2 regions of the Streptomyces sp. V4I23 genome follow, and region 2 is predicted to be linked to the other one. Evidence: riboswitches for the same ligand, from Rfam matches in the RefSeq annotation. Region 2 holds a riboswitch; the other holds the start of a gene.
What was found. Region 2 has a riboswitch for S-adenosylmethionine ahead of thrC (threonine synthase). Riboswitches for the same ligand answer to the same signal wherever they lie in the genome.
Positions count from the first base shown of each region.

Region 1 (4,679 bases), 1.4 Mb from region 2:
ACGCTGGGGCGTGATCCCGGCGGACCTCCTGACCGGATCGCCCCGCGCGCTCCTGACGCCCTTCACCGCCCTGTTCATCCACGGCAGCTGGCTGCACCTGCTGGGGAACATGCTCTTCCTCTACGTCTTCGGCACGATGGCCGAAGAACGCATGGGGCGTGCGGAGTTCGCCCTCTTCTACCTGGGCGCCGGCTACGTGGCCCTGCTCGCGTACGCGGTGGCCAACGCGGAATCCGCGCAGACGCTGGTGGGCGCGTCCGGGGCGATCTCGGGAGTGCTGGGCGCGTTCCTGTTCCTGTTCCCGAAGGCGCGGGTGACGAGCCTGTACCCGTTCCTCTTCTTCCTGCCGCTGCGATTCCCGGCGTGGGCGGTGCTGATCTTCTGGTTCGTCCTTCAGTGGCTGGCGGCCCAGAAGGCGCGGCAGCGGCCCGGGGGTCGCGTACCTGGCGCACCTCGCGGGGTTCTCGGCGGGCTTCCTCTACGCCTGGGGCCGATTCCGGGGTGGGACTAGAGTGAGGACATCTGCAGCGGCCACCGAGGGAGAAAGCCAACCGTGATCACCGCGATCGTGCTCATCAAGACCAGTGTGGACCGCATCCCCGAGATCGCCGAGTCGATCGCGGCGCTGGACAGCGTCAGCGAGGTCTTCTCCGTGACCGGCACGTACGACCTGATCGCCATGGTGCGCGTGGCGAAGCACGACGACCTGGCGGACGTGATTCCGGGCCGCATCAGCAAGATCCCGGGCGTCGAGGCGACGGACACGCACGTGGCGTTCCGCACGTACTCGCAGCACGATCTGGAGGCTGCGTTCGCGATCGGCCTCGACGCGTAGCGCTTGGGGGCACCTCCCATGCCCGCAGGGCTATGGGGGAGGGCGGCGCACCCGGCTGCGCCGCCCCCTGACTCAGACCGCGGGGACGCAGCGGCCGTCCTCCGTGCGGTACGTCCACTTCGCGCCCTCGCGCACCAGCTCCCGCACCGCCCCCACGAAACGCTCCACATGCTCGTCCGGCGTGCCCGCGCCGAAGCTCACGCGGATCGCGTTCAGCGACTGCTCCCCCGGCTCCGCCTCCGGCGCACCGCACTCGCCGACCTCCTGCGGGTCGCTGCCGAGCAGCGTGCGCACCAGCGGGTGGGCGCAGAACAGGCCGTCCCGGACGCCGATCCCGTACTCCGCCGACAGCGCCGCCGCGAAGTGCGAGCTGTTCCAGCCGTCCACCACGAACGAGATGACGCCGACGCGCGGCGCGTCGTCGCCGAAGAGCGACAGGACGCGGACCTGCGGCACCTCCGCCAGCCCCTCGCGCACCTTCGCGATCAGGTGCTGCTCGCGCTCGACCAGCGTGTCGAAGCCGGCCTCCGTGAGCGCCTTGCAGGCGGACGCGATCGAGTAGACGCCGATCACGTTCGGCGAACCGGCCTCGTGGCGCGCGGCCGTCGTGTGCCACTCGACGTCCACGCCGCCGTCCGCGCGCCGCGCCACCTTCCGCGACGCGCCGCCGCCCGCCAGGTACGGCTCCGCGTCCTGGAGCCAGTCGGCGCGGCCGGCCAGCACGCCGGAACCGAACGGCGCGTACAGCTTGTGCCCCGAGAACGCGACCCAGTCGACGTCCAACTCCCGTACGGACACGAGGTGGTGGGGCGCGAGCTGGGCGGCGTCCAGCACGATGCGCGCACCGTGCGCATGGGCAGCGGCGGCGAGTTCCTTCACGGGCCACAGCTCACCGGTCACGTTCGACGCACCGGTCACGCACACCAGCGCCGGACCGTAAGGGTCGCGCTCGGCGAGCGCGTGCTCCAGCGTCCGTACCGCCTCTTCCGGGGTGCGCGGCGCATTCAGGTACGTCACGCGCGCATCACTCCACGGCAGCAGCGACGCGTGGTGCTCGGTCTCGAAGACGAAGACCTGGCAGTCGGTGGGGAGCACGGCGGCGAGCAGGTTCAGCGAGTCCGTGGTGGAGCGGGTGAAGACGACCTGGTCACCGTCCCGGCAGTCGAGGAAGGAGTGGACGGTGGCCCGGCTGTTCTCGAACAGGTCGGTGGACAGCTGCGAGAGGTATCCGGCGCCCCGGTGCACGCTGCCGTAGTAGGGGGCGTACGCGGCGACGTCGTCCCACACGCGCTGGAGCGCCGGGGCGCTGGCCGCGTAGTCGAGGGCGGCGTACGTGACCTCGCCGCCGGTCACGAGCGGGACGGTGACGTCCCGGCCGAGGACGGGCAGCGGCGCGGAGCAGCAGGGGTCGCAGTCGGCGGCGGCAGCGGCGGAGGCGGTGGCGGCGGCGGAGGCGGTGGCGGTGGCGGCGGCGGCGACAGGGCGTGCGGACATGACGGTATCTCCCGGCAGGAAAAGGCGAGTTGGCTTCGACAGGCCCCGCGACGGCGCAACAGCGCAGCTGTGCAACGGCGTACGGGGAAAGACCTCGACGCGCGGACATCCCGCACGGAGGTGTGGTGAAGAAGGGGCGGAACGCCCTATCGCATTCGCTTGCTCACGAGACAGCTCCTCGAGGACCAGGACCCCAGGGCTGGAAGGGGTCCGCGCTTGCCACAGACCTCGCTGCCTGCGGCCTGGTCTTCACCCGGGGCACCCCGCCACGGACGGAGGGTTGCCGGACAGCGGGCCGGGGCCGTAATCGCTGTCACTCATGACCTTGGAGAGCATCCTGCCATACGTCTCGGATGGCGCAAGGCCGCGGTCCGCATAGTGGACCGCGCCCTTGCCGGACTCACCCGTGGTGCGTCGTTCCGCCGGACGTCACGCGTTGCTCGCCGTCACCCAGCGCTCCAGCGCCGCCCGCGCCGCGCCCGAGTCGATCGACTGCGCCGCCCGCGCGATACCGGCCGCCAGCTGTTCGTTCAGCGTGCCGTCGGTCGGCTCCAGCGCCGCCAGCGCTGCCGCCGAGTTGAGCAGGACGGCGTCCCGCACCGGGCCGGTCTCGCCGCCGAGCAGGCGGCGCGCCACGTCGGCGTTGTACGAGGCGTCGGCGCCGCGCAGGGCCTCCACGGGCACCAGGTCGATACCGAGGTCCCGCGGGTCGAACGCCTCCTCGGTCACCTCGCCGTCCCGGACCCTCCACACGCGGGACGTCGCGGTCGTGGTGAGCTCGTCCAGCCCGTCGTCGCCGCGGAACACCAGCGCGGAGGAGCCGCGCTCGGCGAGGACGCCGGCGACGATGGGCGCCATCCGGGCGTCGGCGACGCCGGTGGCCTGGGCCCTGACCTTGGCCGGGTTGGTGAGCGGGCCCAGGAAGTTGAAGACGGTGCGGATGCCGAGTTCCTTGCGGGCCATGGCGACATGGCGCAGTGCCGGGTGGAACTTCACCGCGAAGCAGAAGGTGATCCCGGCCTCCTCGGCGACCTCGGCCACGCGCTGCGGGGTCAGCTCCAGATTGACGCCGAGCTTCTCCAGGACGTCCGAGGCCCCGCTCGCCGACGAGGCGGCCCGGTTGCCGTGCTTGACCACCTTCGCGCCCGTACCGGCGACGACGATCGCGGACATGGTGGAGATGTTGACCGTCTTCGCGCCGTCGCCGCCGGTGCCGACGATGTCGACACTGGGGCCGGGGACCTCGATGAGGTTGGCGTGCTCGTACATGGTCCGTACGAGGCCCGAGATCTCCTCGACGGTCTCGCCCTTGGCCCGCAGGGCCACCGCGAAGCCGGCGATCTGCGCGTCGGTGGCCTCGCCGCTGAGGATGCGGTCCATGGCCCACGCGGTGGCGTCGGCACTCTGGTCGCGGTTGTCGAGGAGGGCGTTCAGCACGCTCGGCCAGGAGTGGGCCGCCACGCTGTCGCCGCCAACCGGGGTCACAACGTTCATGGTCCACTCCTGGGTCCACAAGCCGATAAGGATGGCACCCACCCTATCCAGCCCCGGGGCACAGCGAAGGGCCCCGTCCATTCGATGGACGGGGCCCGCGCTGTGGCGACCGACAGGTCAGGTGATCAGTGGTGGCCGTGGCCGCTGGTGATCTCCTTGTACTCGTCGACCGTGGGCTTGGCGACCTGGTTGTCGCCGCCGTAGTAGCCCTTGCTGAGCTTGACGCGCAGCTTCTCCATACGGCCGATCTTGCGGCGCACACCGTTCTCGTCGACCGTCGGGCCGATCTCGGCGGGCTTGTACTGCTCGTGCGCGGTCAGCTTGTACCGGTCGGCCTGCGACAGCGGCTCGTGGATCTCGACGAACTCACCGTGCGGCAGGCGCTTGATGATGCCGGACTCGCGTCCGTGCAGCACCTTCTCCTTGTCACGCCGCTGCAGACCCAGGCAGATCCGCTTCGTGATGATGAAGGCGAGAACCGGTCCGACGAAGTAGGTGATCCGGACGAACCAGGTGATCGAGTTGATCGACAGGTGGAAGTGCGTGGCGAAGATGTCGTTTCCACCGCCGAGCAGCATGATCACATAGCCGGTGACCCAGGCGACGCCCAGGGCGGTACGGGTCGGCGCGTTGCGCGGGCGGTCCAGGATGTGGTGCTCGCGCTTGTCGCCGGTGATCCAGGACTCGATGAACGGGTAGACGGCGATCGCCCCGAGGACCAGACCGAAGAGGACCAGCGGGATGAACACGCCCAGGACGAGCGTGTGACCCCACAGGTTGATCTCCCAGCCCGGCATCACACGGATCAGACCCTCGGCGAAGCCCATGTACCAGTCGGGCTGGGCACCGGTGGACA
Region 1 covers NZ_JAUSZW010000004.1:5,806,741-5,811,419, reverse strand. The annotation lists partial or broken gene QFZ82_RS28715 (rhomboid family intramembrane serine protease) at 1-557, shown strand, start outside; gene QFZ82_RS28710 (Lrp/AsnC family transcriptional regulator) at 554-835, shown strand; gene QFZ82_RS28705 (aminotransferase class V-fold PLP-dependent enzyme) at 908-2,329, opposite strand; SAM riboswitch class IV at 2,537-2,654, opposite strand; gene trpD (anthranilate phosphoribosyltransferase) at 2,759-3,823, opposite strand; gene QFZ82_RS28695 (cytochrome bc complex cytochrome b subunit) at 3,949-4,679, opposite strand, start outside.
Region 1: linked by a shared signal. The riboswitch ahead of QFZ82_RS28705 (aminotransferase class V-fold PLP-dependent enzyme) and the one ahead of thrC (threonine synthase) in region 2 are both predicted to bind S-adenosylmethionine.

Region 2 (4,679 bases):
AGGGCGACGTCGGCCAGCCGGTACGCGGCGAGCGAGCGGGCGAAGTCGTCCTTGACGTGGACGACGACCGGGGTCCAGCCCGCGGTGCCGTACCGCTCGTTGATCTCGGCGGCGATCCGGGAGACCTCGGCCGTGTAGTCCCGGTAGACCGCGAGGTCCTGCCGCGACGGGTAGGCGAGCGCGATGTGGACGACCCGCTCGCGCCACTCGGGGCGGGTCTCCAGCAGCTCCCGGTACGCCAGCAGACCGCGCACGATGTTCTTGGACAGCTCGGTCCGGTCGACGCGCACGATCGTCCTGCGGCCCTCGCCCACCTGCTCGCGCAGCTGCGCCATCTGTTCCGCCACGTCCGGCCGGTGCGCCCGCTCGCGCAGGAAGCCCGCGTCGGCGCCGAGCCCGTGGACCCCGATCTCCGTCGTGCCGGTGCCGCCGGTGACCCGCTCGCAGCACGCGGCGAACGCGTCCGCCCACCGCTGCGTCAGGAAGCCCAGCCGGTCCGCGCCCAGCATCCCCCGCAGCAGCTCCTCGGCGACGTCGTCCGGCAGCAGCCCGAAGTAGTCCGGGGGCGCCCACGGCGTGTGCGTGAAGTGGCCGATCCGCAGGTCGGGGCGCATCTGGCGCAGCATCCCCGGCACCAGCGCGAGGTGGTAGTCCTGCACGAGGACCGCCGCGCCCTGTGCCGCGTCGGCGGCCAGCGCCTCGGCGAAGGCGCGGTTGTAGGCCCGGTAGGCGTCCCACTGCCGACGGAACTCCCGGTCGAAGACCGGCTCCAGCGGAGTCTGGTAGAGCATGTGGTGCACGAACCACAGCACCGAGTTCGCGATGCCGTTGTACGCGTCGGAGTGGATGGCCGGATCGATGTCGAGCATCCTGACGCCCGGCTCGCTCACCCCGCGCCGCACGGCCTCGCGGTCGCCGTCGCCGAGGGCGGCGCACACCCACAGCGACTGCGCGTCGGAGCCGATCGCGGAGAGGCCGGAGACGAGGCCGCCTCCGCCGCGGCGGGCGTCGAGCCCGCCCTTGCCGTCCGGTGAGTAGGAGACCGGGCCGCGGTTGGAGGCGACGAGGATCTGAGCAGCGTCGGTGACCATGTGGCGAACCTAGCCCGTCCCGTATGGCCTCAAACGTGCGTGCGGCCGCGCCGCGGGTCAGTGTCACGTTTCCGGCCACGGGCGGCCGCGACGGCGACCACGCCCGCCGCGGTCAGGCTGAGTGCGACCCCGCCGAGCAGCCACAGCTGCTCGGCGGTGGAACCGGTGCGGGCCGGCTCACCGGTGTACCGCGGCCCCTCGGCGGCCAGGGCCGGCGCCGTGCCCTGGATCCCGCGCATGACGTCCATGAAGTCGGTGAGGTCCATGAGGTTCATACATAGGAAAGTTAGACAAAAGGGACGGAGGTCCCGGCTTATGCCGCGCGACGCGCCGCGTACTCACCGATCTCGCGCATAGGCGGCCGCTCCTCGGTGTCCACCGGGTGGTCCCGGGGCTCGAATCCGTGCTCGCCGCGCACGAACTGGGTGAGCTCGGGCCGCACCAAATGGCCGCGGGCCAGCCTCAGTTGCGCCGTGCGGTAGATCGTCGCCGCCATCCGGCCAAGGGCCTGCCCGTCCTGGTGGCGGTGCCTGCGCGTGCCCACGTCGACCTGTGCGAGCGCGTCGAGTCCCACCAGGTTGAGGGCGTCCACCAGCAGGCCCAGCTCCACTCCGTAACCGACCGGGAACGGCAGTTGCTCCAGCAGGGAGCGCCGGGCCGCGTACTCGCCGCCCAGCGGCTGGACGAAACCGGCCAGTTGCGGCCAGTGCAGATTCAGCAGCGGCCGCGCCACCAGCTCCGTCACCCGGCCTCCCTGAGCGGGGGCGGAGCCGAGCGGGCGGTCGTACATCGCCTTGACGAACTGCACTTCGGGGTCGGTCAGCAGCGGCCCGACGATCCCGACGACGAAGTCCGGGGAGAACTCGCGCAGGTCCGCGTCGACGAAGCACACGATGTCACCAGTGGTCACCATCAGTGACCGCCAGAGCACATCGCCCTTGCCCGGCACCGCCGGTATGCGCGGCAGGACGGCGTCCCGGTGGACCACCCGCGCGCCCGCCGCGGCGGCCACCTCGGCCGTGCGGTCGCTCGACGCCGAGTCGATCACCACCAGTTCGTCGACCAGCGGAACGGGGCCCGACATCAGCGCGTCGCGTATCGAGGAGACGATCTCCCCGACCGTCTCCTCCTCGTTCAGGGCCGGCAGCACCACGCTCACCGTGGTGTTCTTCTTGGCGGCCAGCAGCCGGCCGAGAGGGCGGTCGGCCACCGACCAGGACCGTCGGGCGAGCCAGCGCTCCACCTCATCCAGCACGTGATCTCCATCTCGCGGATCGGACGACCATCTCAAGCGTCCAGGGGTTCGGTTACAGTCTTGAACAACGCGCATGACCGCCGCATGTCGGGGTCACCGCGCCGACAACCGAATACCGCTCATCCAGAGGGGCAGAGGGACACGGCCCGTTGAAGCCCCGGCAACCCTCCAGCCGATCTCTGCGCACATCGCGCGAGGCTCACGGCTAGGGAAGGTGCCAATTCCGTCTCGCGGCGAGATGCGCCGCGGGGAAGATGAGGAGAAAGGGCCTCGCCTCCATGGCTGTGCAGACTGTCGCCACCACCAACGGCTCCGCTGGTTCCACCGGATCCGTCGACCTGGGCCCCGCCTCCGGGCTCTCCTGCCGCGAGTGCGGCGAGCGGTTCGACCTCGGTCCGATCTTCGCGTGCGAGGTCTGTTTCGGGCCGCTCGAAGTCGCGTACGACGTGCCGAGCGGCGACCCCGAGGCCCTGCGCGAGCGGATCGAGTCCGGCCCCGAGAACATCTGGCGCTACGCCCCGCTGCTGCCCGTCCCGGCCGACGTCGCGGACAAGCCGAACCTGAACCCCGGCTGGACCAAGCTCGTCCAGGCCGACAACCTCGCCCGTGAGCTGGGCGTCGAGGCCGGCAAGCTCTTCGTCAAGGACGACTCCGGCAACCCGACGCACTCCTTCAAGGACCGCGTCGTCGCCCAGGCCCTGGAGGCCGCCCGCGCCTTCGGCTACACCACCCTCTCCTGCTCCTCCACCGGCAACCTCGCGGGCGCGGTCGGCGCCGCGGCGGCCCGCGCCGGCCTCCGCTCCTGCGTGTTCATCCCGCACGACCTGGAGCAGGGCAAGGTCGTCATGGCCGCGGTCTACGGCGGTGAACTGGTTGGCATCGAGGGCAACTACGACGACGTCAACCGCTTCTGCTCCGAGCTCATCGGAGACCCCGCCGGCGAGGGCTGGGGCTTCGTGAACGTCAACCTCCGCCCGTACTACGCCGAGGGCTCCAAGACGCTCGCGTACGAGATCTGCGAGCAGCTCGGCTGGCGGCTGCCCGACCAGATCGTCATCCCGATCGCCTCCGGCTCCCAGCTCACCAAGATCGACAAGGGGCTGCAGGAGCTGATCAAGCTGGGTCTGGTCGAGGACAAGCCCTACAAGATCTTCGGCGCCCAGGCCGAGGGCTGCTCCCCGGTGTCCGTAGCCTTCAAGGCGGGCCACGACGTGGTCAAGCCGCAGAAGCCCGACACCATCGCCAAGTCCCTGGCGATCGGCAACCCGGCCGACGGCCCGTACGTCCTGGACATCTGCCGCCGCACCGGCGGCGCGGTCGAGGACGTCACCGACGAGCAGATCGTGGACGCGATCAAGCTGCTGGCCCGCACGGAGGGCATCTTCACGGAGACCGCCGGCGGCACGACCCTCGGTGTGGCGAAGAAGCTGATCGAGGCCGGTGCCATCGACCCGTCCCTGACCACGGTCGTCGTCAACACGGGTGACGGCCTCAAGACCCTCGACGCGGTGGCGCCCACGACGGGTATGACCGCTGTCATCCGACCCAACCTGGACTCTTTCCGAGAGGCTGGCCTCGCATGAGCGTCAACGTCCGTATCCCCACCATCCTCCGCACGTACACGGGCGGGCAGGCCGAGGTTCCCGCCGAGGGCGCGACCCTGGCCGAGGTCATCGCGGACCTGGAGAAGAACCACACGGGCATCGCGGCCCGCGTCCTGGACGACCAGGGCAAGCTGCGCCGCTTCGTCAACGTGTACGTGAACGACGACGACGTCCGCTTCGAGCAGGGCCTGGAGACGGCGACGCCGGACGGTGCGGGCGTCTCGATCATCCCCGCCGTCGCCGGCGGCTGATCTCCTCCGCGTCACCCCGCGTTATCGGTATTGCCCCCTCCGCGAGAGAAGCGGAGGGGGCAATTCTGCATGGTTGAGCGCGGTAGAGTCTGGGAAGCCCCCTCCGCCGGCCGCTCGGCAATGCGTTCCCGCTCCACAAGAATGCGCCAAAGTAAGCGATCGAATTGCGTCGAAAGTGGCACTTTGCCGGGCCCGACTTGCCCCGGAATTCAATGAATTCGCATGGATCGGCCGATCGGTCCTGCCCAGATTTCTCGTCCGATTGACCTGTTGCAGAGGGCAGTTGGGCAGATACATTCAGCCGCGGTCGACGCGTTCCGGCGCACACCCCTCCTGCTGGGGTGAGGTCTGACCCGGGTCCGCGAAGTGCGGTCCTGTGCAAGGGCCAGTAATAGGGGAGTTAGGCATGGCTCAGGGCACCGTCAAGTGGTTCAACGCGGAGAAGGGGTACGGCTTCATCGCGGTCGACGGTGGTGCG
Region 2 covers NZ_JAUSZW010000004.1:4,377,864-4,382,542, forward strand. The annotation lists gene QFZ82_RS22220 (trehalose-6-phosphate synthase) at 1-1,091, opposite strand, end outside; gene QFZ82_RS22225 (hypothetical protein) at 1,121-1,366, opposite strand; gene QFZ82_RS22230 (glucosyl-3-phosphoglycerate synthase) at 1,405-2,346, opposite strand; SAM riboswitch class I at 2,463-2,607, shown strand; gene thrC (threonine synthase) at 2,625-3,929, shown strand; gene QFZ82_RS22240 (MoaD/ThiS family protein) at 3,926-4,201, shown strand; gene QFZ82_RS22245 (cold-shock protein) at 4,608-4,679, shown strand, end outside.